One region of the Rhodococcus sp. NPDC003318 genome, then DNA from elsewhere that is predicted to be linked to it. Evidence: riboswitches for the same ligand, from Rfam matches in the RefSeq annotation. Region 1 holds a riboswitch; the other holds the start of a gene.
What was found. A riboswitch is a leader RNA that binds a small molecule or an ion and turns the genes downstream of it on or off. The one in region 1 is predicted to bind thiamine pyrophosphate.
Positions count from the first base shown of each region.

Region 2: it holds a riboswitch for thiamine pyrophosphate, as region 1 does, so the genes downstream of both, ACFYVR_RS14670 (purine-cytosine permease family protein) here and thiC (phosphomethylpyrimidine synthase ThiC) in region 1, are expected to answer to the same signal.

Region 1 is NZ_JBIAOU010000013.1:110,250-125,686, reverse strand. It holds gene thiS (sulfur carrier protein ThiS) at 1-53, shown strand, start outside; gene ACFYVR_RS19725 (thiazole synthase) at 61-816, shown strand; gene ppk2 (polyphosphate kinase 2) at 950-1,906, shown strand; gene ACFYVR_RS19715 (ABC transporter ATP-binding protein) at 2,007-2,942, shown strand; gene ACFYVR_RS19710 (ABC transporter permease) at 2,942-3,736, shown strand; gene ACFYVR_RS19705 (hypothetical protein) at 3,837-4,022, shown strand; gene thiD (bifunctional hydroxymethylpyrimidine kinase/phosphomethylpyrimidine kinase) at 4,010-4,876, opposite strand; gene thiC (phosphomethylpyrimidine synthase ThiC) at 4,888-6,528, opposite strand; TPP riboswitch at 6,520-6,647, opposite strand; gene ACFYVR_RS19690 (GNAT family N-acetyltransferase) at 6,820-7,161, shown strand; gene ACFYVR_RS19685 (GNAT family N-acetyltransferase) at 7,283-7,672, shown strand; gene ACFYVR_RS19680 (exodeoxyribonuclease III) at 7,685-8,500, opposite strand; gene ACFYVR_RS19675 (GNAT family N-acetyltransferase) at 8,607-9,530, opposite strand; gene ACFYVR_RS19670 (peptide deformylase) at 9,613-10,203, opposite strand; gene ACFYVR_RS19665 (DUF3263 domain-containing protein) at 10,457-10,783, shown strand; gene ACFYVR_RS19660 (LytR C-terminal domain-containing protein) at 10,832-11,392, shown strand; gene ACFYVR_RS19655 (superoxide dismutase family protein) at 11,514-12,191, shown strand; gene ACFYVR_RS19650 (glutamate--cysteine ligase) at 12,306-13,430, shown strand; gene ACFYVR_RS19645 (DUF5933 domain-containing protein) at 13,463-14,785, shown strand; gene mnhG (monovalent cation/H(+) antiporter subunit G) at 14,796-15,140, opposite strand; gene ACFYVR_RS19635 (monovalent cation/H+ antiporter complex subunit F) at 15,137-15,397, opposite strand; gene ACFYVR_RS19630 (Na+/H+ antiporter subunit E) at 15,394-15,437, opposite strand, start outside.
Region 2 is NZ_JBIAOU010000008.1:5,095-20,531, forward strand. It holds gene ACFYVR_RS14660 (hypothetical protein) at 1-538, opposite strand, end outside; gene ACFYVR_RS14665 (TenA family protein) at 535-1,140, opposite strand; gene ACFYVR_RS14670 (purine-cytosine permease family protein) at 1,137-2,486, opposite strand; TPP riboswitch at 2,478-2,588, opposite strand; partial or broken gene ACFYVR_RS14675 (ABC transporter permease) at 2,788-3,581, shown strand; gene ACFYVR_RS14680 (ABC transporter ATP-binding protein) at 3,595-4,335, shown strand; gene ACFYVR_RS14685 (ABC transporter substrate-binding protein) at 4,364-5,380, shown strand; gene ACFYVR_RS14690 (peptidyl-tRNA hydrolase) at 5,402-6,169, opposite strand; gene serB (phosphoserine phosphatase SerB) at 6,166-7,404, opposite strand; gene ctaD (cytochrome c oxidase subunit I) at 7,542-9,272, opposite strand; gene ACFYVR_RS14705 (DUF427 domain-containing protein) at 9,441-10,256, opposite strand; gene ACFYVR_RS14710 (ABC transporter substrate-binding protein) at 10,359-11,435, shown strand; gene ACFYVR_RS14715 (NUDIX domain-containing protein) at 11,466-11,939, shown strand; gene ACFYVR_RS14720 (VOC family protein) at 11,952-12,338, opposite strand; gene nrdF (class 1b ribonucleoside-diphosphate reductase subunit beta) at 12,488-13,462, opposite strand; gene nrdE (class 1b ribonucleoside-diphosphate reductase subunit alpha) at 13,500-15,437, opposite strand, start outside.

The DNA.
Region 1 (15,437 bases):
CCGTCGAGAAGGGTTGGGAGATCGAGATTCTCACGGCGGTGCAGGGTGGCTGAGGGCAGCGTGGCCGACAAGCTGACGATCGCGGGCCGGGTGTTCGGGTCGCGTCTGATCATGGGCACCGGCGGTGCCGCGAACCTGACGGTGCTCGAGGAGGCGCTGGTCGCGTCCGGCACCGAACTGACCACGGTCGCGATGCGCCGCGTCGACGCCGCGGGCGGCACCGGGGTGCTCGACCTGTTGCGACGGTTGGACATCGCGCCGCTGCCGAACACCGCCGGCTGCCGCGGGGCGGCGGAGGCGGTGCTGACGGCGCAGCTCGCGCGGGAGGCACTCGAGACCGACTGGGTCAAGCTCGAGGTCATCGCGGACGACCGCACCCTGCTGCCCGACGCCATCGAACTCGTCAGTGCCGCGGAACAACTGGTCGACGACGGGTTCACCGTGCTGCCGTACACGACCGACGACCCGGTGCTCGCCAAGCGGCTCGAGGACGTCGGTTGTGCCGCGGTGATGCCGCTGGGTGCGCCGATCGGGACCGGGCTCGGGATCTGCAATCCGCACAACATCGAGATGATCGTCGACGCGGCCGGGGTTCCGGTTATCCTCGACGCCGGCATCGGCACCGCCAGCGACGCGGCGCTCGCGATGGAACTCGGCTGCGACGCGGTGCTGCTGGCCACCGCGGTCACCCGGGCGAAGAATCCGGTGCTGATGGCGTCCGCGATGGCGTCGGCCGTCGCGGGCGGTCGACAGGCACGGTTGGCGGGCCGGATACCGAAGCGGTTCTGGGCGCAGGCGTCCTCACCGGAACTGTAGGGCGCACCGCGAGCCGGTCGGTTTTCGTGACCGTGGAGCCCTGCCGGGAGGGCCGCGCGGCGGTAGGCTCGACCACGTGAGCGATCAGCACAGTGGCAGCGACGGCGCCGGTCGGGAACCGGGCGCATTCGAGCTGGCCGCACCCGAGACCATCGACGTCACGCCGGAGATCGACGAGATCGGCGAGTTGCTGCGCAAGTCGGGGCGTGCCCGGCCCGACGACGGGCCGGAGGCGCCGTGGCGGCACGGCTACCCGTACGACAAGAAGATGACGCGGCGTCAGTACGAGCACCGCAAGCGGGCGCTGCAGATCGAACTGCTGAAGCTGCAGGCGTGGGTCAAGGAGAACGACGAGAAGATCGTCATCATCTTCGAAGGCCGGGACGCGGCGGGCAAGGGTGGCGCGATCAAACGGTTCACCGAACACCTCAACCCTCGCGGCGCCCGCGTGATGGCGCTCGAGAAACCGACCGAACGCGAACGCACCCAGTGGTACTTCCAGCGGTACGTCGCACACCTGCCCGCGGGCGGGGAGATCGTGCTGATGGACCGGTCCTGGTACAACCGCGCCGGGGTCGAGCGGGTCATGGGTTACTGCTCACCCACCGAGTACCTCGAATTCACCCGCTCCGCACCGGAATTCGAACGGATGCTGGTGCAGTCGGGCATTCACCTGGTGAAGTTCTGGTTCTCGGTCGGGCGCGAGGAGCAGCACGCCCGGTTCGTGGCCCGCAGCACCGACCCGGTCAAGCAGTGGAAGCTCTCGCCGACCGACCTCGCGAGCCTCGACAAGTGGGACGCCTACACCGAGGCCAAGGAGAACATGCTGTTCTACACCGACACCCCGCACGCGCCGTGGACGATCGTCAAGTCCAACGACAAGAAGCGGGCCCGGCTCGAGGCGATGCGCTGGGTACTGGCGAAGTTCGACTACACCGGCAAGGACCCCAAGATCGTCGGGCACCCGGATCCGCTGCTGATCGGTCCGCCGCAGACCGTCTACGACGAGGGTGAGGACCCGACGAGCAAGTTCCCCCGCATCCCCGCTCCGGTACCGGGCACGCCGAGCGGTAACGGTCAGGTGCGGTAGACGCACCGACCCAGGGGCCGTTCGCGTCGCTCGCCGAGACGACACGGCGCGCGACCTGCGAAAAATGTGCGCGCCCGATTTTTCCGGAATGCTGGCGGTCATGATTGAAGTGAGGGGACTGACCAAGACCTTCGGGGACGTCAAGGCGGTGGACGATCTGACCTTCACCGTCCGGCCCGGAATCGTCACCGGATTCCTCGGGCCCAACGGCGCAGGCAAGTCGACCACCATGCGGATGATCCTCGGCCTGGACCGGCCGACCGCGGGCACCGCGCTGATCGACGGCACGGCGTACCGTGACCTGAGCCAACCGCTGCGCACCGTGGGCGCACTGCTCGACGCGAAGTGGGTGCACCCCAACCGCTCCGCGAAAGCGCACCTGCAGTGGATGGCCGCGTCCAACGGGATTCCGTCCTCCCGCGTCGACGAGGTGCTGCGGATCGTGGGTCTGACCGAGGTCGCCGGGAAGCGGGCGGGCGGATTCTCGCTCGGTATGTCGCAGCGGCTCGGGCTGGCGGGCGCGCTGCTCGGCGACCCGAAGGTGCTGCTCTTCGACGAGCCGGTCAACGGCCTCGACCCCGAGGGCATCGTCTGGATCCGCAAGTTCATGCAGCGACTCGCCGCGGAGGGCCGCACCGTCCTGGTGTCGAGTCACCTGCTGTCCGAGATGGCCCTGACCGCCGACCATCTCGTCGTGATCGGCCGCGGGCGACTCGTATCCGATTCGCCCGTCAAGGAATTCGTCGACCGGTCCTCCGAAGCGTCGGTGCGTGTGCGCAGCCCGCAACTGGACGCGCTGCAGACCGCGCTCGTCGCGCAGGGTCTCGCGGTCGAGGCCGACGGCCAGGGCGAGGACGGCAGCGCCGCCCTGATCGTGCGGGGCACCACCACCGACGCGGTCGGGCAGATCGCCGGCGGTCACGGCATCGTCCTGCACGAGCTGTCGGCGAAACGCGGATCGCTCGAGGACGCGTTCATGAAGATGACCGGTGACGACGTGCAGTACCACACCGACGTGATGGGAGGGGCGCTCTGATGGGTGTCGTGGCAGCGGAGCGAATCAAACTCACCTCGACGAAGTCGCCGTGGTGGTGCACCGTCGCGATCATCGTGCTCGGTCTCGGTCTCGCCGCCGTCATCGGCCTGACCGCGAAGGTGAGCCTGAACGCGTACAACGACCAGATCGCGAGGGGCGAGACTCCGGGCGTCGACCCGTTCCTACCGACCCTGGCCGACTCCGTCGGCGGCGTCACCGGATTCGGTGTGCTCGTCCTGATGATCATGGCCGCACTCGCCGTGACCAGCGAATACCGGTTCGGGATCATCCGCACCACCTTCCAGGCCGTGCCGAAGCGCGACTCCGTGCTGGTGACGAAGGCCGCGCTGATCGGGATCTTCGGTGCGGTGCTGACGTTCGTGCTCACCTTCGGTGCGTACGCCATCGCGAAGGCCGCCGCCGGCAGCGAGGCCGGCGCTTTGCTGACGCTCTCCGGCGCGGAGGCCTGGCGGGCGATCTACGGCGTGCCGATCTACGCGCTGCTGTGCGTCGCGCTGGCGGTCGGGGTCGGCTCGCTGGTGCGGCAGTCGGCGGGTGCGATCACCCTGCTGCTGTTGTGGCCGCTGCTGATCGAGTCGCTGTTCGGCCTGTTCGGCAAGGTCGGGCGGGAGATCCAGCCGTTCCTGCCGTTCGCGAACGCCAACCACTTCCTCGGCTCCGACCAGGGCATCGACTGGCACTGGGGTCCGTGGGGGAGCCTGGTGTACTTCGCGGTATTCGTCGCGATCGTGTTCGGGGCGTCGCTGTACGTCGTCAACCGCCGGGATGCCTGACGGCAGTGGTGCACTTCCGGATGCCGGAGCATCCGAAAGTGCACCACTGCGCCGTAGGCGCCCCATTGCCACCCGCCCGTCGCGCGCGGACACTGGATGCATGGTTGATCGGGAACAGCGAACACCCTTCTACGGAATCGTTCTGATCCTGGCCTCGATGCTCGGCGCGTTCGCCGTGAACTACTACGGGGTCGGTCCCTACTGGTTCCGGATCGCGGTCTACCTCGTCGCTGCCATGGTGATCCTGGTCGGTGCCGTGATGACCTTCAGGGACTATTCGCGCTGACCGTCCGCGGCGTCCGTGTGCAGGCGCCACAGCGGGGAGACGGGCCCGTGCCCCGCCCCGAGGTCGTACGACGCGGCGAGGCAGCGCGTGACCCACTGCTTCCCGAACTCGACGGCGTCGGGCATCGGGTACCCGTGCGCGAGGGCGGACGCGATCGACGCGGCGAGGGTGTCGCCGCCGCCGTGGTCGTTGCCGGTGTCGATGCGGGGACTGGTGAACTCGTGGAAACGCTCCCCGTCGAACAGCAGGTCCGTCGACTCGGTCGACGTGCGCAGATGCCCGCCCTTGACCAGTGCCCACTGCGCACCCAGTCCGTGCAGCGCCTCCGCCGCCCGCCGCGCCGTCGCGTCGTCGACCACCTCGATGCCGGTGATCAGCCGGACCTCGTCGAGATTCGGGGTGACGAGCGACGCCAGCGGGATCAGCGTGTGCCGGACCGCGTCCAGGGCCTCCTCGTGCAGGAGCGGATCACCGTGCATCGACGCGCACACCGGATCGACGACCAGCGGCACCGGGGTGCCCCGGCCGATGCCGACCTCGCCGCACACCTGCGCGACCGACTCGATGATCGCGGTCGACGCCAGCATCCCGGTCTTCGCGGCGCTCACCCCGATGTCCTCGACGACGCACCGCACCTGGTCCGCGACCACCTGCGGCGGAATCTCGTGAAAACCGCTGACCCCCACCGAGTTCTGTACGGTCACGGCCGCGACCGCGACGCAGGCGTGCACGCCGAGCAGCGCCATCGTGCGCGAATCGGCCTGGATGCCCGCACCGCCGCCGGAGTCGGTTCCGGCGATGGTGAGGACGCGAACGGGAGTCTGACCATCGGGGGTCAGCGGCAGCAGCTTCACAACCGGTGAGCCTAACGACCCGTGGGAACGACGGGCAGGTACACCTGGCTTCCGCTGCCCGCGAACTCCGCGGACTTCTCCGCCATGCCCGCCTCCAACGCCACCGCGTCGGTGAGCCCGTGCTCCTCCGCGTAGGCGCGGACGTCCGCCGAGATGCGCATCGAGCAGAACTTCGGGCCGCACATCGAGCAGAAGTGCGCGGTCTTCGCCGGCTCGGCGGGCAGCGTCTCGTCGTGGTACTCGCGGGCGGTGTCCGGGTCGAGCGACAGCGCGAACTGGTCGTGCCAGCGGAACTCGAAGCGCGCCGTCGACAGCGCGTCGTCACGTTCCTGCGCCCGGGGGTGGCCCTTGGCCAGGTCCGCCGCGTGCGCGGCGATCTTGTACGCGATGACGCCGACCTTCACGTCGTCCCGGTTCGGCAGTCCCAGATGCTCTTTCGGGGTGACGTAGCAGAGCATCGCGGTCCCGGCCTGGGCGATCATCGCGGCACCGATCGCCGACGTGATGTGGTCGTAGGCGGGCGCGATGTCGGTGGCGAGCGGTCCGAGGGTGTAGAACGGCGCCTCCTCGCACCACTCCTCCTCGAGTCGCACGTTCTCGACGATCTTGTGCATCGGCACGTGGCCCGGTCCCTCGATCATCACCTGCACGCCATGTGATTTCGCGATCGTGGTGAGTTCGCCGAGGGTGCGCAGTTCGGCGAACTGGGCCTCGTCGTTGGCATCCGCGATCGACCCGGGACGCAGTCCGTCGCCGAGCGAGAACGTCACGTCGTAGCGCGCGAGGATCTCGCAGAGTTCCTCGAAGTGCGTGTACAGGAACGACTCCCGGTGGTGTGCGAGACACCAGGCCGCCATGATCGAGCCGCCGCGGGAGACGATCCCGGTGACCCGCTTCGCGGTGAGCGGTACGTACCGCAGCAGCACACCGGCGTGGACGGTCATGTAGTCGACGCCCTGCTCGCACTGCTCGATCACGGTGTCCCGGTACAACTCCCACGTCAGCTTGGTCGGATCCCCGCCGACCTTCTCGAGTGCCTGGTAGATCGGCACCGTGCCCACCGGCACGGGGGAGTTGCGCAGGATCCACTCCCGGGTCTCGTGGATGTTCTTCCCGGTGGACAGGTCCATGATGGTGTCGGCGCCCCAGCGGGTCGCCCACACCATCTTCTCGACCTCCTCGGCGATCGACGAACTGACCGCCGAGTTGCCGATGTTCGCGTTCACCTTGACGGCGAACCGCTTGCCGATCACCATCGGTTCGAGCTCGGGGTGGCGGCGGTTGGCCGGGATCACCGCGCGACCCGCGGCTACCTCCTCGCGCACGACTTCGGGTGAAACACCTTCGCGGGCAGCGCAATAGCGCATCTCGTCGGTCACGACACCGGCGCGTGCCCAGCCCAGCTGCGTGGTGGCGCCCGCGGGGCGCGGCCACGCCGAGCGCACCGGCGGCAGGCCCGCTTCCAGGTCGATCGTCGCGTTCGTGTCGGTGTACGGGCCGGAGGTGTCGTACAGGTCCAGGTGTGCCCCGGTGGTCAGGTGGACGCGCCGGACCGGGACCGACAGCCCGTCGACGTCCAGGTACTGCTTGCTGCTCCCCTCGATCGGCCCGGTGGTGACGGACGGCTCGGTGGTGACAGAGGTGTGCCTCATCGAGAATCTCCCTACGCCGGCATTACCCGGTCAGGTTCATACGGTCGACGGCCCTGAGCGCTCGACGAAGAGCTAGCCGTCCTCTCAGCCCGCTGGTGCGAGCCCCCGTGGGTTGTTGAGTTGTCGCCCGAGACCATAGCGGGCTGTCGCGCGCGACCGCCAGTGGGGGGCGGTTGCGGGCCGGTTCGGGCGCCGTCCGGTCGGCAATTTCCGGGTAGCCCTGTTGCCCGCCGCGACACCGCACCTATAGTGGCGTGCATCACATTTTGTTACGGGTGTAGGGAGAGGCTGATGATTGCGGATACGCCGACTGCGGAGGTGGCGAACAATGCGTCCCAGAGTCGCTTCGAGTTGTGGCTGAACGGCGACCTCGTCGGCATCCTCGGCTACTACGACATCGATGCGAACAGCGGTTCCACCGGCGCGCAGCACCGGCGTGGCGCACCCATCGTCTCGTTCCTGCACACCGTGATCGTGGAGGACTTCGGTCATCGCGGACTCGCCGCCGTGATAGTGCGGGGAGCGCTCGACGCGGCCCGTCGCTACGGGTGGCGGGTCCGCCCGGTCTGCACCTACGTGCAGCGGTTCGTCGCCGCCCACCCCGAGTACCGCGACATGCTCGTCGCGGTGTGACGACGCCTACTTGACCCCCGGGCGGCGATTCGGCCACGATTCGACGAAGGATGGGCGACAACTTGTCTCCACCGCGCTGTGCGGGCGGTGCCGCGGCGGGCCGGCTGCTTGCATGAACGACATGTTCAGAAGGCACAACGGTCCGGTGCGCGCACCCGTCACGGTGCGGCGCGCCGATCCCGCCCGGGCGCAGGTCGAGGACGATCCCGCGCACTCGCGTTTCGACCTGTGGGTCGACGACGAACTGGTCGGGATCCTCGGGTACCGCTGCCTCGGCGTCGGCGGCGTCGGCGGCGTCGACGGCGCGCCGGAGGACGGCTGCCGCGTCGCACTGATGCACACCGTGATCAAAGAGGAGCACGGCGGCCGCGGGTGGGCGGCCGTCCTCGTCCACGAGGTGCTCGAGGAGGCACGGGTCCGGCGGTGGCGAGTGCACCCGGTGTGCACGTACGTGCAGCGCTACCTCGGCACCCACACCGAGTACCTCACCCTGGTCGACGACGCGCCGTGACGCGTCGCGCGCTCAGCTCAGCTCGACGACGACCGGGGCGTGGTCGCTGGCACCCTTGCCCTTTCGCTCGTCCCGGTCGATCGACGCGGAGGTGACCCGCGCGGCGAGCGCCGGCGAGGCGAACTGGTAGTCGATGCGCATGCCCTGTCGCTTCGGGAACCGCAGCTGCGTGTAGTCCCAGTAGGTGTACACGCCGGGGCCGGGGGTGTGCTGACGCGTCACCTCCGTGAACCCGATCTCCTCGAATGCGAAGAACGCGTCGCGTTCCGGCTGCGAGGTGTGCGTCTTGCCCACGAACAGCGCCGGATCCCACACGTCCTCGTCGGTGGCCGCGACGTTCCAGTCGCCGACCAGCGCGATCTGCGCGTTCGGGTCGTCAGCCAGCCATTTCGCGGCATCGTCCCGCAGCGTCGCCAACCAGTCCAGCTTGTACGCGTAGTGCGGGTCCGCCAACTCGCGGCCGTTCGGCACGTACAGGCTCCAGACCCGCACTCCGCCACACGTCGCGCCGATCGCGCGGGCCTCCACGACCGGCGTCGCGAGGTCGAGGGTGTCCGCGGCCGCCTTCGCGAATCCCGGCTGGCCCTCGAACCCGACCTGCACGTCCTCGAGTCCGACCCGGGAGATGATCGCGACACCGTTCCACTGGCTCAGTCCGACATGCGCGACCTCGTAGCCGAGGTCGGTGAAGCGTTCGGTCGGGAACTGGTCGTCACGGCACTTGGTCTCCTGAATCGCCAGGACGTCCGTCTCGGTCCGCGTCAACCAGTCCACCACCCGGTCGGTCCGGGCCCGCACCGAGTTCACATTCCACGTCGCCAATCGCATGCCCGCAGCGTAGTTCGGCCCCACGACACCGAACCCCACCGGGTGAAGGTGCCCTTCGTGCGATCAGGCCGCACGAAGGGCGCCTTCAGCCGAAAGGGGGTGGGGGTCAGGGGGTGGGTGCGGTGGCGTACCGGTAGCGGTGGTGGTCGACGAACCCGAGGGCGCGGTAGAGCGCGATCGCGCCGGCGTTGTCCTCCTCGACCTGGACGTAGGTGTGGGTCGCCCCGCGGTCGCGGCCCCAGCGGATCATCTCCCCGCAGATCAGGAACCCGAGCCCGCGACGTCGGTGCGCCTGCGCCACCTCGACCGCCGCCAGCCCGACCCACCGGCGGTCGTCCGGGGCGTCGGTGATCGCTGCGCGGGTGATCGCCAGCGTCTCGGCTCCGCCGCGCACCGCGCCGAACGCGACCCGGCCGTCGCGGACGGCCGAGAGCACCGCGAGGGCCGGCTCCGGAAGTAGCGCACCGCGATAGTGGTAGGACGCCAACCAGTCGGGGCCCGGCCGATCGGTCACCTCGACGATCGAGGTGCCGTCGGGCAGGGTGAGATTGCCGATGTCGGCGGCCATGACCAGCGTCTCGCCACCCGTGGTCCAGCCCTCGGGTGCCGTGCCGAGCCGGTCCGGCAGCAGCAGCGTCAGCGCCCGGCCCCGCTCGGCGTACCACGCCCGCAACCGTTCGAGGGTCTCACCGGAGTACAGGTCGCCGATCCGGTGCGCCCGACCCAGCGGCGCCGCCGCATTGGCCCGGCGGGTGAAACCGTCGCCGTACCGCAGCAACCACCCGTCGATCCAGGTCTGCTCGGTGCCCGGCCAGGCGTCCGCCGCGGCCAGTTCGAGCGCGCGGATCTCCCGGGACGCCACCGGACGCGCGCCCAGTGTCTTGAGCGCGACGACCTGGTCCGCAGACACCTGCACGACGCGTCCGTCCGGCGCCCGGACCACCACGGCGGGTGACAGGGCGACGAGCTCCCCGATGATGTCGGTCAGCGGCTGCGGATACCCCGGCGGCAACTTGTACCGCAGGACCACGCGGTTGCCCGGGCGCGGCGGGCGGTGTCCCGCCGCCGCGATGCGGACGGTCTGCGCGTCGTGTTCGTCCCCGGCGGGGACGTCAGTCATCGTGTCCGAACGGATCCTCCACCGTGCCCGGAACCCAGCTCAGGCCCGGAACGCCCCAGCCGGACCGCTTGATGATCTTCTTCGCGGCGCGGGCGTGCCTGCCGATCAGCACGTCCGTGTAGAGGAAACCGTCCAGGTGCCCGACCTCGTGCTGCAGCATCCGCGCGAAGAAACCGGTGCCCTCGATCTCGACCGGATCGCCGTTCGCGTCGACGCCCGTGACCTTCGCCCAGGTCGCCCGGCCGGTCGGGAACTGCTCACCGGGCACGGACAGGCAGCCCTCGTCGTCGTCCTCCGGATCCGGCATGGTCTCCGGGATCTCCGACGTCTCGAGAACGGGGTTGATCACCTCGCCGCGGCGGCGGGCACCGTCCCGATCGGAGTCGTAGTCGGGGCAGTCGTAGACGAACAGACGCAGGCCGACACCGACCTGGTTGGCGGCCAGCCCGACCCCGTTCGCGGCGTCCATGGTGTCGTACATGTCGGAGACGAGCTCCGCCACCTCGGACAGGGGCTGCGTCACCGGCTGGGTCGGCTCGTGCAGCACCGGGTCGCCCACGATCCGGATCGGAAGAATAGCCATGGTCACAGAGAATAGTGGGACTCGCCGCGGGGTCCGTCCCCGGTGGTCGGCGAACCCGCTGACGGTCGGGGCAACCGGCGGGTGAACCGCCGAACGACGCGCCCGTTGGAACCGGCGATCCTGTCGGGGGACCGTGGTTGAATATCCGGAGCACACGGTTGTAATTCGCCGCCCGGTCCGCGGAGCCGACCGGGCGGACGGGGAGTTTTTGGCTTCGCTGAGCCTGGGCGGGAGCTCGACGTTGAGGAGTGAGATGGACGGCGCAGCCGCGCGTAGCCGGAATTCGGAGCCGACCGACCTGCAGGACGCGAACGAGGTCGGGGAGGACGGCCTCACTCGCCGCGACCACGACATTCTCGCCTTCGAGCGGCAGTGGTGGAAGTACGCGGGCGCCAAGGAGGACGCCATCAAGGAGCTCTTCGGGATGTCCGCGACCCGCTACTACCAGGTTCTCAACGGCCTCGTGGACCGTCCGGAAGCCCTCGCCGCGGACCCGATGCTGGTCAAACGTCTGCGCCGCCTGCGGGCGAGCAGGCAGAAGGCACGCGCGGCACGCCGGCTCGGGTTCGACGTCACCTAGGGGATGTCGGATGCCGGCAACCATGCGCGGACCCGTAAGGTCGAGACAGTGAGCACCCCGCAGCCAGCATCGTCGGGACCGCCCCTGCGCGCGCTCGCGATGGTCCTCATCGCCCTCGCGATCGCGTTCGCGGGTATCGGTGCGATGAGCCTGTCCAACTCGGACGCCGAATCCCGGGCCACCGAGGTCGTACCCGGTGTCGCCCCCGTGTCGGCCGTTCCCAACAGCCCCGGTGCGTCGGCCCGGCCGACGACGACCACGCCCGCCGCCAGTGCCGTCCCGCTCGCCGCGGCAAGCTCCCAGTCGGCGTCGAGCGGCACCGTCGACCGCTCGTCGGTCTCGGTCCGCGTGTTCAACAACAGCACCGTCAGCGGGCTCGCCGCGGAGACGGCGAGCACCCTCGAATCGGGCGGGTGGACGGTGTCGGAGACCGGCAACTACAGCACCGGCAACGTCTCCCGGACCACCGTTTACTACAGCGCCGGCTCGGCGGCGGAGAAGCAGGCCGCGCAGGAGATCGCCGACGAGCTCGGGATCGTCTCCGAACAGCGCTTCTCCGGTATCGCCACTGCCTCCCCGGGCGTGATCGTCATCGTCACCTCGCCCTAGGGAAGTCCCGTCCGCGTGCCGCGCGCACGTCAACTATGCCCCGTCGTAGACCACCGGTCGGCCGGCAACTCCGGCTGGCTATGATCAGTGCACTTCCAGCCCATCTCGAAGGAGCGGTTTGATGGCCTTGCTTACCCGACGCGATTCGCAGACGACCCGGTCCCGCCGCGTTTCCCTGCGCGTGGTCACCCCGATGGTTGCGATCGCGGCAGCGGGCCTGACCGCGTGCAGCCCGCCCAACCAGGAGGCGAGCGACGTCGAGGGCACCACTCCGGCGGTCTGGACCGGAGCCGCGGCACCGGCGGGCGAGCACAGCGAGGGCACCTCCGGCAGCTCCGAGCATGTCGAGCGGATCAACGTCGTTCTGCAGGGTGCGGACGGCAAGGCTGCCGGCACCGCGACCTTCGTCGGCTCCGGCGACGGCGTTGTCGTCACGGTCGCCGCGAACGGTCTCGCGCCCGGTTTCCACGGACTGCACATCCACTCGGTCGGCACCTGTGAGGGCGACTTCACCTCCGCGGGCGGGCACCTCCAGGTCGAGGGTCACACCGGCCACCCGGCCAGCGGCGACCTGCCGTCGCTGTTCGTGGGACAGAACGGCACCGGGAACCTGACCACCACCACCGACGCGTTCACCATCGAGGACCTGCAGAACCACGGTGACGGCCGGGCGATCGTCGTGCACGCCGGTGCCGACAACTTCGCCAACATCCCCACCCGGTACGCGCCGGCACCCGATCAGACCACCCTCGACACCGGTGACGCCGGTGCGCGAGTCGCCTGCGGTGTGATCAAGTAACAGGTGTGATCGAGTAACACCCTCCTTTCGTCGCGGCGCCGCGACCGGACGACCAGGCCCCCGGCCGGTTCCGGTCGCGGCGCCGTCGTCGTCTCTCTGTGATTGGATTCCGCTGTGGCAGTGCACTTCGCCGGTTCGCCCCGGCCAACGATCGGCGTCGAGTGGGAGGTCGCGCTCGTCGACCCGACCACGCGCGACCTGTCCAACACCGCTGCGCAGGTGCTGGCCGCCGCGGACGAGTTGGCCGGTGACCACGAGGCGCGGCTGCACAAGGAGTTCCTGCGGAACACCGTCGAACTCGTCACCGGGATCTGCGCGACCACCGCGGAGGCGATGGACGACCTGCGCGAGACGATGGCGTTGCTGCGCCGGGCCGCGGCGCGGGAGAACGTCGAACTGATGTGTGCGGGCACCCACCCCTTCGCGCAGTGGTCCACCCAGCAGGTGACACCGAACCCGCACTACGACGAGATGATCAACCGCACCCAGTGGTGGGGACGGCAGATGCTGATCTGGGGCGTGCACGTCCACGTCGGGGTGTCGTCGGCGCACAAGGTGTTCCCCATCATCAACGCGCTGCTGGTGAAGTATCCGCACCTGCTCGCGCTGTCGGCGTCGTCCCCGATGTGGGCGGGCACCGACACCGGATACGCCAGCAACCGGGCACTGATGTTCCAGCAGCTGCCGACCGCCGGCCTGCCGTTCCAGTTCGAGACGTGGGCGCAGTTCGAGGGGTTCGTGCACGACCAGATGAAGACCGGCGTCATCGAACGGCTCGGCGCGCTGCACTGGGACATCCGGCCGGCTCCGCAGTGGGGGACGATCGAGGTCCGGGTCTGCGACGGCGTGTCCACCCGCGCCGAACTCGAGTCGCTGGTGGCGCTGATCCACTGCCTGGTGGTCCACTTCGACCGGCAGCTCGAGGCCGGGGTCGAACTGCCGGGTATGCCGCCGTGGCACGTGCAGGAGAACAAGTGGCGCGCCGCCCGCTACGGCCTGGACGCGGAGATCATCCTCGACGCCGACAGCAACGAGCGGCTCGTCACCGAGGACCTCGACGACCTGCTCGAGCAGCTGGCGCCGCTGGCGGTCGAGCTCGGTTGTGCGGACGAACTGGCCCGTGTGGCCGACATCCCGCGGCGCGGCGCGTCCTACCAGAGGCAACGCGCCGTCGCGGCGGACAACGGCGGTGACCTGACCGCCGTCGTCGATTCCCTCGTGGCCGAATTGAAGCGTTAAGGCGCAGTTCACGCACCGTTTACTATGTACAGGTGCTGATCGACGACTCGTCCGTCTCCGCGCCCCGGCGACGCGCGGACGGGGCGTTTCCCGTCGCGCTCGTCGCGACCCTCGCTGTGGCCGTCGCCCTGGTGTTCCTGCAGTTCGTCGCCACCCGCTCGGGCTTCGAGGGACCGCTGCAGTCGCTCACCCGGGACTTCGTCGGTACGCCCAAGTCGATGTCCGTGCCGTGGGCGGCGCTGGCGCTCGGCCTCGTCGGACTGATCAACCGGCAGCGGCTGATCGCCGTGGCCGTCGCCGTCGGCATCGACGTGGTGGTCCTCGGGGCGCGTCTGCTGGGCGGTGCTCCCGTCGCGGTCGGCAACGGTCCGACGTGGGTGCTGCTCGGTATCGCCGCGGTCGCCGCGGTCCGCTGGACCGGCGACCTGCGCCGGAGCGCACTGCTCGGCGCGGGTCTCGGTGCGATGCTGGCCGTCGCGATCAAGATCGGCGACGTCTGGCTGCAGATCACGGTGATGACCCGGCCCGCGGTGCTCGACCAGTACGTCGAACTCGCCGACCGCGCGTTCGGCCGGCCCTCGTGGATGATGGGGCAGGTCGTCGACGCGCTCGGCCCCGCCGGATACGGCGTCCTGCACTGGGTGTACATCCAGCTGCCCGTCGCGGCGATCGCGGTCGCCCTCTACCAGCTCCGCAACGGCTGGCCGTCGCATCACCTCGTACGGACCTTCCTCGCGATCGGGATGATCGGCCCGCTGTTCTACCTCGTCTTCCCGGTCGTCGGGCCCGACTTCGCCTTCGGCGGCGAAGGGAACGGCGCACAGCTCGGCGACTTCTGGCCGACGCTCCTGCCGACCGGCACCGACCCGGCGTCGTTCGTGTTCGACTCGCCGGCACCCCGCAACTGCATGCCCAGCCTGCACACCGCGTGGGCGTTGGCGATCTTCGTGCACACCCGGCGGGGACCGTTCTGGCTGCGGTGGGGCGGCACGGCGTGGCTGGTCTGCACGCTGGCGGCGACGCTCGGCTTCGGCTACCACTACGGTGTCGACCTCGTCGCCGGTGTCGTGCTCAGCCTCACCATCGAGTCCGGTCTGCGGGACCCGGAGCGGGGCTGGGACCGGTCCCGGATCCGGCTCGTGTGCAGCGGGACCGCAGCGTTCGTCGCGCTCCTCACGGGCTACCGCTACCTCGCCGGTCCGATCGCCGCGGTCCCGCTCCTGTCGGTGCCGGTGATCCTCGGGATGATGCTCGCCGTGGTCGTCGGCTTCCACGCGACGTTCTTCGCGGCACCCGAGTCGACGCTGGGCCGGTTGGCGGGGCGCGGCCCCGAGGACGAGTTCGCCCGTATGTGAGGCGGCGGGTCTACCGCGTGGGTGGGCTCTGGTCGTCGAGATCGCCGACGATGCCCATCCCGTCGCGACTGCGCTGCTCCCGATACGCGACCCGGCCGACGGTGTGCGCGATCACCGGCGCGGTGAGCAGTGTGAACAGGCCGACGAGGACGAGCATCCAGATGTCGACGTTGCCGCGCAGTCGGATCACCGCCCCGGCGAGGACCAGGACCAGGCCGACCACCTGAGGCTTCGTCGCGGCATGCATCCGCGAGAGGGTGTCGGGGAAGCGGACGATGCCGATCGCGGCGGTCATCGCGAGCAGCGCGCCGAGCAGGATCGACACGGCGGCGAGGACGTCGAGTGCGGTGCTCACTGGTCGTCACGCACCCGGAACCGGGCCACCGACACCGAGCCGACGAAACCGACCAGCGAGAGCGCGACGATCGCCGGCACCAGCGTGGTGTCCATGCTGAAGGTCGCCCACACCGCCAGCCCGCAGATCGCGACCGCGACGAGGGTGTCCATCGCGACGAGCCGGTCCAGGGTGGCGGGGCCGGCGAGCAGGCGGTACGAGGTCAGCACCGCGGCGACCGACAACATCACCCCGGCGATCACGAGAACGGTCGTCACGGGAGCTCCCTTCGGACGGCGGGGTCGACGGCGTCGTGCA
Region 2 (15,437 bases), on a different contig from region 1:
CCCCGTCGCCGAGCAGTGCACCCAGATCATCGACGTAGGTCGCGAACGGCGGCGCGCTCCAGTTGTCGATGAACTCGCGGTAGCGCGATCCCGCCTCCCGCGCGCGGGTGCGGACGGTGGTCCACGCGTCCAGGTACGCCTTCTCGACGCCGTAGAGCACGGCGGACGCAACCTCGTAGCCGTCGTGCAGGCTCGCCATCATGAACGACGTGTACGCCAGGCAGCCCGCGCTCGGAGTGTGACCGTCCCTGTCGAGCCCGCGGCGTTCGAGTTCCGCCCGGAACAGCCCGAGTTCCGGTGTCAGCGCGGTGATACCACCGGCGAGCACGTCCCGCGACGGCTCGTCGGGGGCGAGGGTCAGCACGCCGGCGAGGAACCGCCGGAACTCGACGACGAACACGTGGTCCTCGAGCAGCCACCGGTCGAATGCCGCCTCCGGCAGGATGCCGTCCGCGGTGGCGAGCACGAACGGGTGCTCGGTCATCGCCCGCCACCGGTCCGCCTCCCCCGCGAGCAACGACTCCGCCGCCGCGCTCACCGCGCGTCCCAGAACGCGAGCTCGTGTCGCATCGCCGTCATGAACGCCTCCTCCGCGACCGCCTCGTCGGGGGCCGCCTCGTCCAGCATCTCGGCGCACCGCTGCGCCAACGCCGCGAACCCCGGGTCCGCGTAGGTGTCGACCCACCGTCGGAAGCGCGGGTCGGCGGGCGGGTTCGCGGCGAGCGCGACCCCCAGTTCCGAGTACCCCCACATGCACGGCAGCAGCGCCGCCAGTCCGCGGCCGTAGTCGGCGGCGGCATCGATCAGGAACTCCGTGTACGCGACGCACTGCGGACTCTTCACCGCGGCGTCGAAGTCGGCGCCGAACGGCTCGGACAGCTCACGGTGCAGGCTCAGCTCCTCGTGCAGTGTCGAGTGCGCCAGGTCCACCAGGTAGCCGAGGTGTCCGTCCGGCGCCTGCCACGCGAGCCGCACGAACACCCGGGTGTAGTCGAGCAGGTACAGGTAGTCCTGTTCGAGCCAGCCGCGGAACGCCGCGGGATCCAGGTCGCCGCAGGCGATGCCCGTCACCGTCGGGTGCGCCAGCTGCTCGATCAGCAGGGGCCGGCCCTTCTCCTGCAGACGCGCCGAAAGACTCACGCCCGCACCGTCTTACGCGACCCCACCAGTCCGATCAGCAGGGTCAGCACTCCCGCGACGAGCAGCGCGGCCACCGACGCCGACCAGCCCGTCGACGGAATCCCCAGCGACGACTGGAGATTCGTCCACCACTGCGTCCAGCCGGAACCGAAGCCGGTGAAGTACGTCGGCGTCACCAACTGGTAGACGACGAACCCGAACACCCACGGCACCAACATCACCCAGCGCGTCGGTGCGTGCGCGGACACGTCCCACGTGCCCCGGCGAATCAGGTAGAACGCCGCGAGGAAGGTCCCCGTCAACGGCACGAACACGGCGCCGATCAGGAACAGGAACGGCTCGTAGCTGTACGCGTCGACCGTCAGCGCCAGCAGCGTCGCGACGACACCGACACCGATCACGAGGTACCGCCGGTCCAGCGACGGCCGCAGGTTCTGCGCACTGATCGCGGTCGAGTAGATGTTGGCGAACGCCTCGTCGACCTCGTCGACGAGCAGGATCAGCAGGGCCACACCGGCCAGGGGCAGCACCAGCAGGCTGCCGATGATGTCGAAGCCGGGCTCGAGCCCGAACGCGACGAACGCGAGGACACCGAGGGTGAAGAAGGCGATCGTCGCGCCGCCGTACCCCACGGTGGCGCCGAAGAACGCGGCCCGTGGCGACCGGGAGTGCCGGGCGTAGTCGGCCGCCAGCGGCACCCAGGAGATCGGCATCGCGATCACCAGGTCGACGCTGGTCCAGAAGCCGGCGAAGGTGCCGTCGGTGAGCGACGGCAGATCCTTCATCAGGACGTTCACCAGCAGGTACGCGGTCGACGCCAGCGCCGCCCACACCGCGTAGCGGGCGAGGATCTTCACCACCCGCAGCGGGTACAGTGCCATCACCGTCGCGAGCACACCGGCGACGAGGACGAACGGCCACCGCTGCCAGTCCGTCAGCCGCGCCGCGGCTTCCGCGATCACGAACACCTCGAACGTCGCCCACCCGACGCACTGCACGAGGTTGATCACCGTCGGCAACGCCGACAGCCGTGCGCCGAGCAACCCGCGCATCATCACCATGGCGGGGGCGCCGACCGAGGCACCCGCGGCCGCGCACAATCCGAGCAGGGTGGATCCGACCAGGGCGCCGACCACGACGGCCAGCAACGTCGCCAGCAGCGACTGCCCCGGCAGGACCGCGAAGGTCGCGGCGACCGGGAGCAGGAGTGAGATCCCGAGATTGCCCCAGAGTCCGACCTGCGCACCGAAACCGAGGGTGCGGGCGGGGACGGTGTCGAGGGTGAGGGACGGCTCGGCGGCTTCGGCCGGTGCGGGCCCCGATGGATGTGACGGTGCGACGGACATCGCGCTGCTCCCTACGCCGGAATGACCCGGATCAGGTGAGACGGTCGGAGCAGCCGTGCTCCCTCTCAGCCCGACGACGCTCGGGCTCCCGCGCTGGATGGACGAGGCCCACCTTAGGACGCGGGGTCGTCTCGATCCAAGCCGACCCCGGCAATCGAAATAATCACCGTGATCGCAAACCTTCCGCGACCGGCCCTCCCTGGGCAGGATGGCGCCCTGTTCCACCGCCCGGTGGGCTGCCGGAAACGAAGGGTTGAATGTCCGTGACGACTACCGCCGAAGCGGATGCCCCGCCACCTCTGTGAACACACGGGGCAAACCCGGCAACGCCGTCGCGTTCTACCGACGTCGCGGAGTGCTCCGATCGCTCGCCCCACTCACACTGCTCATCCTGTGGCAGATCGGCAGCCAGAGCGGCGTGCTGTCGGAGCGGATCCTGCCCGCGCCGTCGGTGATCCTCGAAGCCGGCCTGGAGGTCCTCGAGTCGGGGGCGCTCGCCGACGCCCTCGTCGTCTCCGGTCAGCGCGTCCTACTCGGATTCCTGCTCGGCGCCGCCCTCGGCATCGGATTCGGTGTCGTCGCAGGCATCGGCCGAATCGGCGAATACGTCGTCGACCCACCACTGCAGATGCTGCGCACCGTACCCCTGTTCGGCCTGATCCCCCTGTTCATCATCTGGTTCGGTATCGGCGAAGAGCCGAAGGTCTACCTCATCGCGCTCGGCGTCGCATTCCCGCTGTACCTCAACACGTTCTCCGGCATCAGGCAGCTCGATCCGAAACTGCTCGAACTGGGCCGAGTACTGCGCCTGAGCCGCACCGAACGGCTCCGCCGCCTCGTCGTCCCCGGTGCGCTCCCCCTGATCCTCGTCGGCCTCCGACAGAGCCTGGGCATCGCCTGGCTGTCCCTGATCGTCGCCGAACAGATCAACGCCAGCGAGGGCCTCGGCTACATCTGAACAACGCCCGCGAGTTCCTCCGCACCGACATCGTCATCTTCGGCCTGCTGGTGTACGGACTGCTCGGACTGATCACCGACGCGCTCGTCCGCTGGCTCGAAGTGTGGGCGCTGCGATGGCGTCCCGGCGTCCTGTGAAGGAGTACGACAGATGAGCCACACCCTCGACGAGTCCACCATCGCGACGGCACCCGCGGCCCGAGTGACCGGACTGCGCAAAAGCTTCCACGGCCGAGTCGTCCTCGACGGGATCGACCTGGAAATCCCCCGCGGCCAGATCTTCGCGCTCCTCGGCCGCAGCGGCTCGGGCAAGTCGACACTGCTGCGCGCCCTCGCTGGACTGTCCGACGACCACGAGGGCCACATCACCACCGACGGGCACCCGACGGTCGTGTTCCAAGAACCGCGCCTGGTGCCCTGGCTCGACGTCGCAACCAACGTCGAACTCGGCCTGCCCGACCGCAGACGCCGATCGGGCAGACGCGCCGACGTCGAACGAGTCCTCGACGAGGTCGCGCTCGGCCACCGCCGCGACGCCTGGCCGCTGACGCTCTCCGGCGGCGAAGCGCAGCGAGCGGCACTCGCCCGCGCACTCGTCGCCGAACCGACACTGCTGCTCCTCGACGAACCGTTCGGCGCGCTCGACGCCCTGACCCGGCTGTCAGTCCACGACCTGCTGCTCCGACTGTTCACCGAGCACGGTTTCGGAGTTCTGCTCGTCACCCACGACGTCGCCGAGGCGGTTGCGCTTGCAGACCGCGCATTGGTCCTCGAAGACGGACGCATCGCCCACGAGGTCCCCATCGACCTCCCCCGACCACGCCGCCGCGTCAGCGTCGAGGCCACCGAGTACACCTCGAGACTCCTCGCACTGCTCGGCGTCACCGACTGAGACACGATCACTGGAAAAGAAAGCCCCCATGACACTTCGCATTCTCGGCCGCTCCGGTCGGCGTCGGCTCGCCGCACTTGCGGTGGCCGCGGCCACCGCTCTCGCCCTCACGGCATGCGGCGGATCGGACGGCGACTCCGACAGCGCCGCAGCCCCCACCGGACCGGTCGACCTGTCGGCCGTCACACTCAAGGTCGGTGACCAGAAGGCCACCTCCATCGAGGTGCTGCTGCAGGCCTCCGGTCAGCTCGAGAACCTGCCCTACAAGCTGGAATTCTCCACCTTCACCGCCGGACTCCCCCTCATCGAGGCCGCCAGCGCGGGAGGCATCGACCTCGCACAGACCGGCAACACCCCGGTCATCTTCGGTGCCGCGTCCAAGGCCGACATCAAAATCGTCGGCGCACTCGAGGCCACCGGCAAGGGGGACGCGATCCTCGTCGGCAAGGACTCCACCATCGGATCCGTGGCCGACCTGAAGGGCAAGAAGGTCGCCACCTTCAAGGGCAGCTCCGCCCACGCCAATCTGCTCATGCAGCTGCAGAAGGCCGGCCTCGACCGCACCGACATCGAGACCGTGTTCGTCTCCCCGGCCGACGGATACACCTCCCTGACGAAGGGCGACGTCGATGCCTGGGCCACCTGGGATCCCTACACCGCGATCGCGGAGAAGGAATCCGGAGCCCGTGTGATCGCCACCGCCGACGAGGCCGCCAACGGCTACAACTTCTGGGCCGCATCCGATCAGGCACTCGCCGACCCCTCCCGGACAGCCGCGATCGAGGACTTCCTCACGCGCTACGCAGCGGCCACCGCCTGGTCCGAGCAGAACCTCGACGAATGGTCCGCCAAGTACGCCGAACTGACCTCGATCAGCCCGGACGCCTCACGTACCACGTGGACCCGCTCGATCAAGCAGCCGATCACCCTCAGCGACGACGTCATCGCATCCGAGCAGGAGATCGCCGACGCCTTCACCGAGGCCGGGGAACTGCCCGGCAAGGTCGATTTCGCCGCGGCGGTCGACAAGCGCTTCGACAGCTGACGTCCCGCGTGCCCGCCGCGATCAGGTCGCGGCGGGCACGTTCGGCGTTGCGATCACCGTCATCGAGCCCGGCGCGACCTCGGTGAACCCGGCGTCGCGGACGGCGACCGCACGGCCGGCGTCCACCAGCCCGACCAGACGCGCCCACGTCGGCGCGTCCGCGTCACGCACCGAGCAGCGGTAGCCCGCCGACGCCCAGGCCTGCGCCTGCGCCGCCGACATCGCTCCGGCCAGCAGCATCGCCGCATGCCCGACCTGCGCCGCCGCCTTGCCCACCGTCATGCCGAGTTCGGCGTTCAGCCACAGCACCGGCAATCCCGGTTCCGGTTCACCAGGCTCGTCGTGGTCGAGGTCGGTGCCGCCGATCTGAAGTTTGCGGACGCGCTGATCGAGGGCGCCGACGCGTCCGGGCACGAAGGCGCGCGCCTGCGCACCGTCCACCTCGACCGTCACCCCGTCGACGTCCTGCACGGCCGTCCACTGGGCACCCCTGGCGCGTCGCGCCACCTTGCGGATCCGTGCGCCCGTCCACGCCAGATAGTTGTCCCGCCACGGCCCCGGCTCGCCGTCGGTTCCCTCCCCGACCCGCGGATCGAGGCACAGTGCCACCGTCGCCGCCGCGGCCGCCTCGAGAACCTCGGTCCGGGCCGGAGGCTCCGTCTTCGGGATGTGCAGCACCAGCGGCATCGCCAGCACCAGAGCGGGATCGTCCGGATCGGCGCGGTGGCCGTATCCGGCCGCCAACACCGCGTGCCGGGCCGCGAAGCCCGCATCCGGACCGGTGGTCACAGCGGGACCCGGCGCACCAGTCCGTCGACGGCGTCGGCTGCCTCGACCTCGTCACGGGTCACGCCGAGCACGAACAGCACCGCGTCGAGGAACGGGTGCGACAGCGCGGTGTCCGCGACCTCCCGCAGCGCCGGCTTGGCGTTGAACGCCACCCCGAGGCCCGCGGCGTTGAGCATGTCGATGTCGTTGGCGCCGTCGCCGACCGCGACGGTCTGCTCCATCGGCACCCCGACCTGTGCGGCGAACTTGCGCAACGCGACCGCCTTCGCGGCACGGTCCACCACGTCACCGACCACCCGTCCGGTGAGTTTTCCGTCGACGATCTCGAGTGTGTTCGCCTCGACGAAGTCGAGTTCGAGTTCGTGGGCAAGGCCCTCGATGACCTGACGGAACCCGCCGGACACGACACCGCAGTGGTAGCCGAGACGACGCAGGGTGCGGATGGTGGTGCGGGCGCCCGGGGTCAGGGCCAGTGCCTGGCCGACCTCGTCGATCACCGAGGCGTCGAGCCCGGCGAGGGTCGCGACGCGCTGGTGCAGCGACTCGGTGAAGTCGATCTCACCGCGCATCGCGGACTCGGTGACCTCGCGGACCTTGTCCTCGACCCCGGCGTGGGCGGCGAGCATCTCGATCACCTCGCCCTGCACGAGCGTCGAGTCCACGTCGAACACGATGAGCCGCTTGGCGCGACGGGCCAGACCGGCACGCTCGACGGCGATGTCGACGGACTCGACCATCGCCAGCTCCGAGAGCCCGGTGCGCAGTCGCCCGTTCGCCTCGTCGCTGGTGTCGGACGCAGTGACCATCAGTTCGAGGCCCGTCACCGGGTAGTCGGCGACGCCGCGGATGGAGTCGATGTTCGCGCCCTGCTTCGCCAGTTCCCGGGCGATGTGGCTGAACGAACGCGCCGTCACCGGGCTGCCGAGCACGACGACGGCGTGCGTGGACGGCGCCGGCCGCTCCGCCGCACCGGCACCGATCTCGACGTCGACGGTCATCCCCACGGTGGCCATCGCGTCCTCGAGCGCCTCCTGCAGCGCCTCCGGGTCGGAGGGGCATTCGACGAGGACGCCGAGGGTCAGCCGACCCCGGATGACGACCTGCTCGACGTCGAGCAGGCTGACCTGGTGCCGGGACAACGCGGCCAGCAGCACCGAGGTGACGCCGGGACGGTCGCGCCCCGTCACCGTGACCAGAACCGTGGTCCCCGACTTCACCGAGGCTTCCGAACCCACCGAGAAACTCCTCCCATCCCGCGGCGACTGCCACGGGTTTCGCCGTCCATTGTGCCAAGAGCGGTTTTCGCAAGCGGAAGGCCCCGCCCGGAACTCGGGCGGGGCCTTCCGCTCATCGCATTGTCATCGTGCGACGCCTAGTGCGCGTCCTCGAGCACGGCGTGCTTGTTGCCGTGTCCGGGGCCGACGTGTGCCTCGGCGCGCATCCGCTCGACCATGTGCGGGTAGTGCAGCTCGAACGCGGGCCGCTCCGACCGGATCCGGGGCAGCTCGGTGAAGTTGTGCCGCGGCGGCGGGCAGCTGGTCGCCCACTCCAGGGAGTTGCCGTAGCCCCACGGGTCGTCGACCGTGACGACCTCGCCGTAGCGGTAGCTCTTGAAGACGTTCCACAGGAACGGCAGCGTCGAGGCACCGAGGATGAACGCGCCGATCGTGGAGATCGTGTTCAGCGTGGTGAACCCGTCGGAGGGCAGGTAGTCGGCGTAGCGCCGCGGCATGCCCTCGTTGCCGAGCCAGTGCTGCACCAGGAACGTGGTGTGGAACCCGATGAACGTGGTCCAGAAGTGCCACTTCGCGAGCCGCTCGTCCATCATCCGGCCGGTCATCTTCGGGAACCAGAAGTAGATGCCGGCGTAGGTGGCGAACACGATGGTGCCGAAGAGCACGTAGTGGAAGTGCGCGACGACGAAGTACGAATCACTGACGTGGAAGTCGAGCGGCGGGCTGGCGAGCAGCACACCGGACAGACCACCGAAGAGGAAGGTCACGATGAAGCCGACCGAGAACAGCATCGGCGACTCGAACGTCAGCTGACCCTTCCACATGGTGCCGATCCAGTTGAAGAACTTCACACCGGTCGGGACCGCGATGAGGAACGTCATGAACGAGAAGAAGGGCAGCAGGATGGCGCCGGTGGCGTACATGTGGTGCGCCCACACCGCGACGGACAGGGCGGCGATGCCCAGGGTGGCGTAGACCAGGCCGCTGTAGCCGAAGATCGGCTTGCGCGAGAAGACCGGGAAGATCTCCGAGACGATGCCGAAGAACGGCAGCGCGATGATGTACACCTCGGGGTGGCCGAAGAACCAGAACAGGTGCTGCCACAGGATGACGCCGCCGTTGGCGGGGTCGAAGATGTGGGCACCGAAGTGACGGTCGACGAACAGGCCGAGCAGCGCGGCGGTCAGCAGCGGGAAGGCGAGCAGGATCAGGACGCTGGTCACCAGGATGTTCCAGGTGAAGATCGGCATCCGGAACATCGTCATACCGGGGGCGCGCAGACAGACCACGGTGGTGATCATGTTGACACCACCGAGGATGGTGCCGAGTCCGCTCACGCCGAGGCCCAGGATCCACATGTCGGCGCCGACACCGGGAGAGTGCAGGGCGTCGGTCAGCGGGCTGTACGCGGTCCACCCGAAGTCAGCGGCGCCACCGGGGGTGATGAAGCCGGCGGTCGCGATGGTGGAACCGAACAGGTACAGCCAGTAGCTGAACGCGTTCAGCCGCGGGAACGCGACGTCGGGTGCACCGATCTGCAGCGGCAGGATGTAGTTCGCGAAACCGAAGACGATCGGGGTCGCGTACATCAGCAGCATGATCGTGCCGTGCATCGTGAACAGCTGGTTGAACTGCTCGTTCGACAGGAACTGCAGACCCGGGACCGCGAGCTCCGAGCGCATCAGCAGTGCCATCAGGCCGCCGATGAGGAAGAACGCGAACGACGTCACCATGTACATGATCCCGAGCACCTTGGGATCGGTCGTGGTGATCATCTTGTAGATGTACGAGCCCTTTGGTCCCAGTCTCGCCGGGAACGGCCGTTTGGCCGTCAGCTCTGGGACTGGCTGGGGCGCTACCGCAGTCACTGATCCTCCTGTTTGTGCCCTTGATCGCTCCGCAGGCTCGCTCAGGACGTCCGGCCCCGGGCTGCGAGGCGAACATCCTCATGGCTTGCGCTCTGACGAATCGTAGACCGTCCCTCCACGATCCGCGGAGTCGGTCCTACCCAGTGTCGTACTTCGCGCCCCGTCAGGTCAGTCGTCGTCCTGTGACCAGGCACGACGCGGACGCGGTTCGGTCACACCGTCGACGGTGAGGTCGAGCCGCTCATGATGGAAGGCGACGAGTCCGGCGACGAGCGGACAGTCCGGAAGCGGGGTCCGGTAGCTCCACGCGATGTCGATTCCGGCGGAGCCGAGGGCCGCCACCGAGTAGTAGGTGGCCTCCCCCTTGTATGGGCACCGGGTGCGCGTACCGCTCTCGATCAGCGGCAGACGAACGTCGTCGCGCGGCAGGTAGTAGCGAGCGGGCAACGTCGTCTCGAACAGCAGAACAGGCCGGCGCGACTCCGCGACCACGAGTCCGTCCAGTCCCAGTCGCACGTGCCGCGACCCCCGGCGAACGTCCACCCGGTGAAACGGATCGCGGGGGTGACCGAACACCGGTTCGTCCTCCTCCATCCAGGAGAACCGATCGAGGTCGAGCAGAAGCACCCCGGACAGGTCCGGGTCGGCCGGCCGGAACGCCGCACCGGCGAGCACCTCGCCGGACGCCACGACGTCGTACGCGGTGCCCTGACAGCTGTGAACGGCGAACGGCGTGCCCGGAAGGATCACGGGAGCCGGCTCCACTGGCGCCGAACGGGTCGGGGACGCCTCGATCTGCACGTGCAGGTCGGACTCGGGTACCGCATAGCCGGGCACGATGCGTCCGGGCTCCCACACCAGCAGCGCGTCCCGGGAATCGGCGACGACCGTCCCGTCGCGCACCGCCCTGATGCGCGGCGCTGCCGGGTGATGCCGCAGGTCCCCGACCGCTTTCCCCAGGACCTGACTCATCGGGACAGCCATCAGCCCATTGTGCGCGCATCCGCTCCTCGGCGACGCATTCGGCGTCGATCCGCAGCGCGGTTAGTCTCGGACCGTCCCACCACGAGAGGAATGCCCCGCACCATGCCCGAGCGCAGACTCGCCCGCCGAACCGCCCCCGCCGCCCTGCTGGCCGTGACCGCGCTCGTCCTGGCCGCCTGCGGCGGGTCGGGCACCGACGACGCGGCGAGCAGCATCGTGCGCAGCACCACGGCCGTCGCGGGGGCGGGCGTGGTGGGCAACGACCGCGACACCGAGAACGTCTGCGGCCCGACGGCTCCCGTGGACCCGGCCGGGGTGACCGGCACCACCCGCACCGTCGCGCACGCGGCAGGCGAGACCGTGGTCCCGGCGGATCCGCAGCGGATCGTGGTGCTCGACACCGACAAGCTCGACACGGTGTGCGCGCTGGGTCTGCAGGACCGGCTGGTCGGCGCGGCGGTCGCCGGAGCGGTCGGGTCGCAGCCCACCTATCTCGGCGCGACCATCGCCGACGTCGAGCCGGTGGGCACCCTGCAGGAGCCCGACCTCGAGAAGATCGCGGCGCTGCAGCCCGATCTGATCCTCGGCTCGAAGTTCCGTACACCCGAGCTGTACGACCAGCTGAGCGCGATCGCGCCGACCACGTTCACCGAGAAGGTCGGTCTGACGTGGAAGGACAACCTGAAGCTCGACGGCACCGCCCTCGGTCGCGGCGCGAGTGCCGTCGCAGCGCTCGACGCGTACGAGACGGCCGCGGTCGACACCGGCGCCTCACTGAACTCCTCGGAGACGCAGGCCTCGGTCGTACGGTTCATGCCCGGCGTCATCCGGGTCTACGGCCCCGACAGCTTCTCCGGTCAGGTCCTCGCGGACGCCGGTGTCCAGCGGCCCACGTTCCAGCGACTCGAGGGCGCCGACGACCGCCGGTTCACCGAACTCAGCGAGGAGGAGATCGCCAAGGCCGAGGGCGACATCATCTACGTCAGCTTCTACGGCGACGAGGCACGCGACGAGGGCGTCGCGATCATGGACGGCGACCTGTGGGAGGGTCTCGGCGCAGTCCAGGACAAGCGGGTTTTCGTCGTCGACGACGAGATCTGGATGACCGGCATCGGCGTGATCGCCGCCCGCGGCATCCTCGACGACCTCACCGCGTCGCTCAACGGCTATGCCAACTGATCGCGCCCGCGCCGTGAGGTCCGGCGTCTGATGCCGGTCCCCGAGTTCGTCACCGCCCTGCGCGCCCACATCGGGCAGGCCCCGCTCTGGCTGTCCGGTGTCAGCGCCGTCGTCGTCGACCCTACGGGCCGAATCCTGTTGACCCGCAGGGCCGACAACGGGCGGTGGGCGATCGTGTCCGGAATCCTCGAGCCGGGCGAGCAGCCGGGGCAGGCGATCGTCCGGGAGATCCGCGAGGAGACCGGAGTCGAGGTCGAGCTGCTTCGCCTCACCAGCGTCGACGTGACCGCGCCGTTGACCCACGCCAACGGCGACCGCGCACAGTATCTCGACCTGTGCTTCCTGGCCCGGTACGTCGGCGGCGACCCGCACCCCGCCGACGACGAGAACCTCGAGGTCCGGTGGTTCGCCCCCGACGCGCTGCCCACGCCGCTCAACGACAGCTCGATCGGGCGGATCGAGAAGGCGCTGCGCGGCGCGGCGGAGGCGTGGTTCGAACGCTGACGGTTCGAGGGCTCAGGACGTCTTCGTCTCCCACAGCCCCATGACGTTGCCTTCGGTGTCCTTGAAGTAGGCGGCGTACCCCATCTCGCCCACCGCGGTCTTCTCCCCCACAGGCTCCCCGCCGAGGGTGGTGATCTTCGCCAGCGCGTCGTCGATGCTCGCGACGTCGATCGTGATCACCGGGCCCTGAGGGAAGGATGGTTCACGTTCGAACATGCCGCCGCCGATGTAGCCCGGTTCGGCGGGCATTCCGGTCTCGGCCGTCGGGCCGGTCGAGACGCCGGTGTAGTTGAACTCCGGCATCTGCTGGTAGTTCCAGCCGAACACCTGCTTGTAGAAGTCGCGGGCCCGGTCCCCGTCGCTGAACGGGACCTCGAAGTGCACCACTCGACCACTCATCGCCGCCTCCTCGTGTGGGTGAACCTGCAGGTTCGACGCTAGCCCCGACACCGACACGCGTGAAGTGCCCGAAACGGCCGAAAGTGGCCGTCGTTCGCGTGAACCGAACGACGGCCACCTTCAACCGCGGAAATGTGCGAGGCGCCGGGTCAGAAGTCCCAGTCCTCGTCCTCGGTGTTGACGGCCTTGCCGATGACGTAGCTCGATCCCGAGCCGGAGAAGAAGTCGTGGTTCTCGTCAGCGTTCGGCGACAGCGCCGACAGGATCGCCGGGTTGACGTCCGTCTCGTCCTTCGGGAACAGGCCCTCGTAGCCGAGGTTCATCAACGCCTTGTTCGCGTTGTAGCGCAGGAACTTCTTGACGTCCTCGGTGAGCCCGACCTCGTCGTAGAGGTCCTGCGTGTACTCGACCTCGTTGTCGTACAGCTCGAACAGCAGCTCGAACGTGTAGTTCTTGAGGTCCTCGCGCTCCTCCTTCGTGAGCTGCTCGAGGCCCTTCTGGTACTTGTAGCCGATGTAGTAGCCGTGCACGGCCTCGTCGCGGATGATGAGCCGGATGAGGTCCGCGGTGTTGGTGAGCTTGGCCCGCGACGACCAGTACATCGGCAGGTAGAAGCCGGAGTAGAACAGGAACGACTCGAGCAGCGTCGAGGCGACCTTCCGCTTGAGCGGGCTGTCGCCGTTGTAGTACTCGAGGACGATCTCGGCCTTGCGCTGCAGGTTCGGGTTCTCCTCGGACCAGCGGAACGCGTCGTCGATCTCGCGGGTCGAGCAGAGCGTCGAGAAGATGCTCGAATACGACTTCGCGTGCACCGACTCCATGAACGCGATGTTGGTGTACACCGCCTCCTCGTGCGGGGTCAGCGCGTCGGGGATGAGGCTGACGGCGCCGACGGTGCCCTGAATGGTGTCGAGCAGCGTCAGGCCCGTGAAGACGCGCATCGTGAGCTGCTTCTCGTTCGCGGTCAACGTGTTCCACGACGGGATGTCGTTCGAGACCGGCACCTTCTCCGGCAGCCAGAAGTTCCCGGTGAGGCGGTCCCACACCTCCGCGTCCTTCTCGTCCGGAACCCGGTTCCAGTTGATCGCCGACACCCGGTCGATCAGCTTGATCTTCTGGCTCACGATGCCCTCACTCCGTTCGAAAAATCGTTAGCAAGCGTCACAACATGCACGAGACGCAACCCTCCACCTCGGTGCCTTCGAGAGCCATCTGCCGCAAGCGGATGTAGTAGAGCGTCTTGATGCCCTTGCGCCACGCGTAGATCTGCGCCCGGTTCAGGTCGCGGGTGGTGGCGGTGTCCTTGAAGAACAGCGTCAGCGACAGGCCCTGGTCCACGTGCTGGGTGGCTGCGGCGTAGGTGTCGATGATCTTCTCGTACCCGATCTCGTACGCGTCCTGGTAGTACTCCAGGTTGTCGTTCGTCAGGTAGGGCGCCGGGTAGTAGACGCGGCCGATCTTGCCTTCCTTGCGGATCTCGATCTTCGACGCCACCGGGTGGATGGAACTGGTGGAGTTGTTGATGTACGAGATCGACCCGGTCGGCGGGACGGCCTGCAGGTTCTGGTTGTAGATGCCGTGCTCCTGCACCGACGCCTTCAGCTCACGCCAGTCGTCCTGGGTGGGGATGTGGACGCCGGAGTCGGCGAACAGCGTGCGCACCTTCTCGGTCTTCGGCTCCCACACCTGGTCGGTGTACTTGTCGAAGTACTCGCCGGACGCGTACTTCGACTCGGGGAAGCCCGCGAAGTACGAGCCGCGTTCCTTGGCGATCTCGTTCGACGCCCGGATCGCGTGGAACACCACCGTGTAGAAGTAGATGTTCGTGAAGTCGATGCCCTCGTCGGAGCCGTAGTGGATCCGCTCACGCGCCAGGTAGCCGTGCAGGTTCATCTGCCCCAGCCCGATGGCGTGGCCCTCGTCGTTCGCCTTGCGGATCGACGGGACTGAGTCGATGGACGTCTGGTCGGCGACCGCGGTGAGCGCGCGGATCGACACCTCGATGGTCTGCGCGAAGTCCGGCGAGTCCATCGCCTTGGCGATGTTCAGCGAGCCGAGGTTGCAGGAGATGTCCTTGCCGACCTTGCTGTAGGTCAGGTCGTCGTTGTACTCCGACGGCGTGGAGACCTGCAGGATCTCCGAGCACAGGTTCGAGTGGGTGATCTTGCCGGCGATCGGGTTGGCCCGGTTCACGGTGTCCTCGTACATGATGTACGGGTAGCCGGACTCGAACTGCAGCTCGGCGACGGTCTGGAAGAACTCGCGCGCCTTGATCTTCGACTTGCGGATCCGCTTGTCGTCGACCATCTCGTAGTACTTCTCGGTGACGTTGATGTCGGCGAACGGCTTGCCGTAGATGCGCTCGACGTCGTACGGCGAGAAGAGGTACATGTCCTCGTTCTTCTTCGCCAGCTCGAACGTGATGTCCGGGATGACGACACCGAGGGACAGCGTCTTGATGCGGATCTTCTCGTCCGCGTTCTCGCGCTTGGTGTCGAGGAAGCGGTAGATGTCGGGGTGGTGCGCGTGCAGGTACACCGCGCCCGCGCCCTGGCGCGCACCGAGCTGGTTCGCGTACGAGAACGAGTCCTCGAGCAGCTTCATGATCGGGATGACACCGGAGCTCTGGTTCTCGATCTTCTTGATCGGGGCACCGTGCTCACGAACGTTGCTGAGCAGCAACGCAACTCCGCCGCCGCGCTTGGACAGCTGCAGCGCCGAGTTGATGGCGCGGCCGATGGACTCCATGTTGTCCTCGATGCGCAGCAGGAAACAGGAGACGGGCTCGCCGCGCTGCTTCTTGCCGGAGTTGAGGAACGTCGGGGTGGCCGGCTGGAACCGGCCGGAGATGATCTCGTCGACCAGGTGCGTCGCGAGCTGCTCGTCGCCGGCGGCGAGGGTCAGCGCGACCATGCAGACGCGATCCTCGAACCGCTCCAGGTACCGCTTGCCGTCGAACGTCTTGAGCGTGTACGAGGTGTAGTACTTGAACGCGCCGAGGAACGTCGGGAAGCGGAACTTGTGCGCGTACGCGCGGTCGATCAGCTCCTTGACGAAGTTGCGGGTGTACTGATCGAGAACCTCACGCTCGTAGTAGTT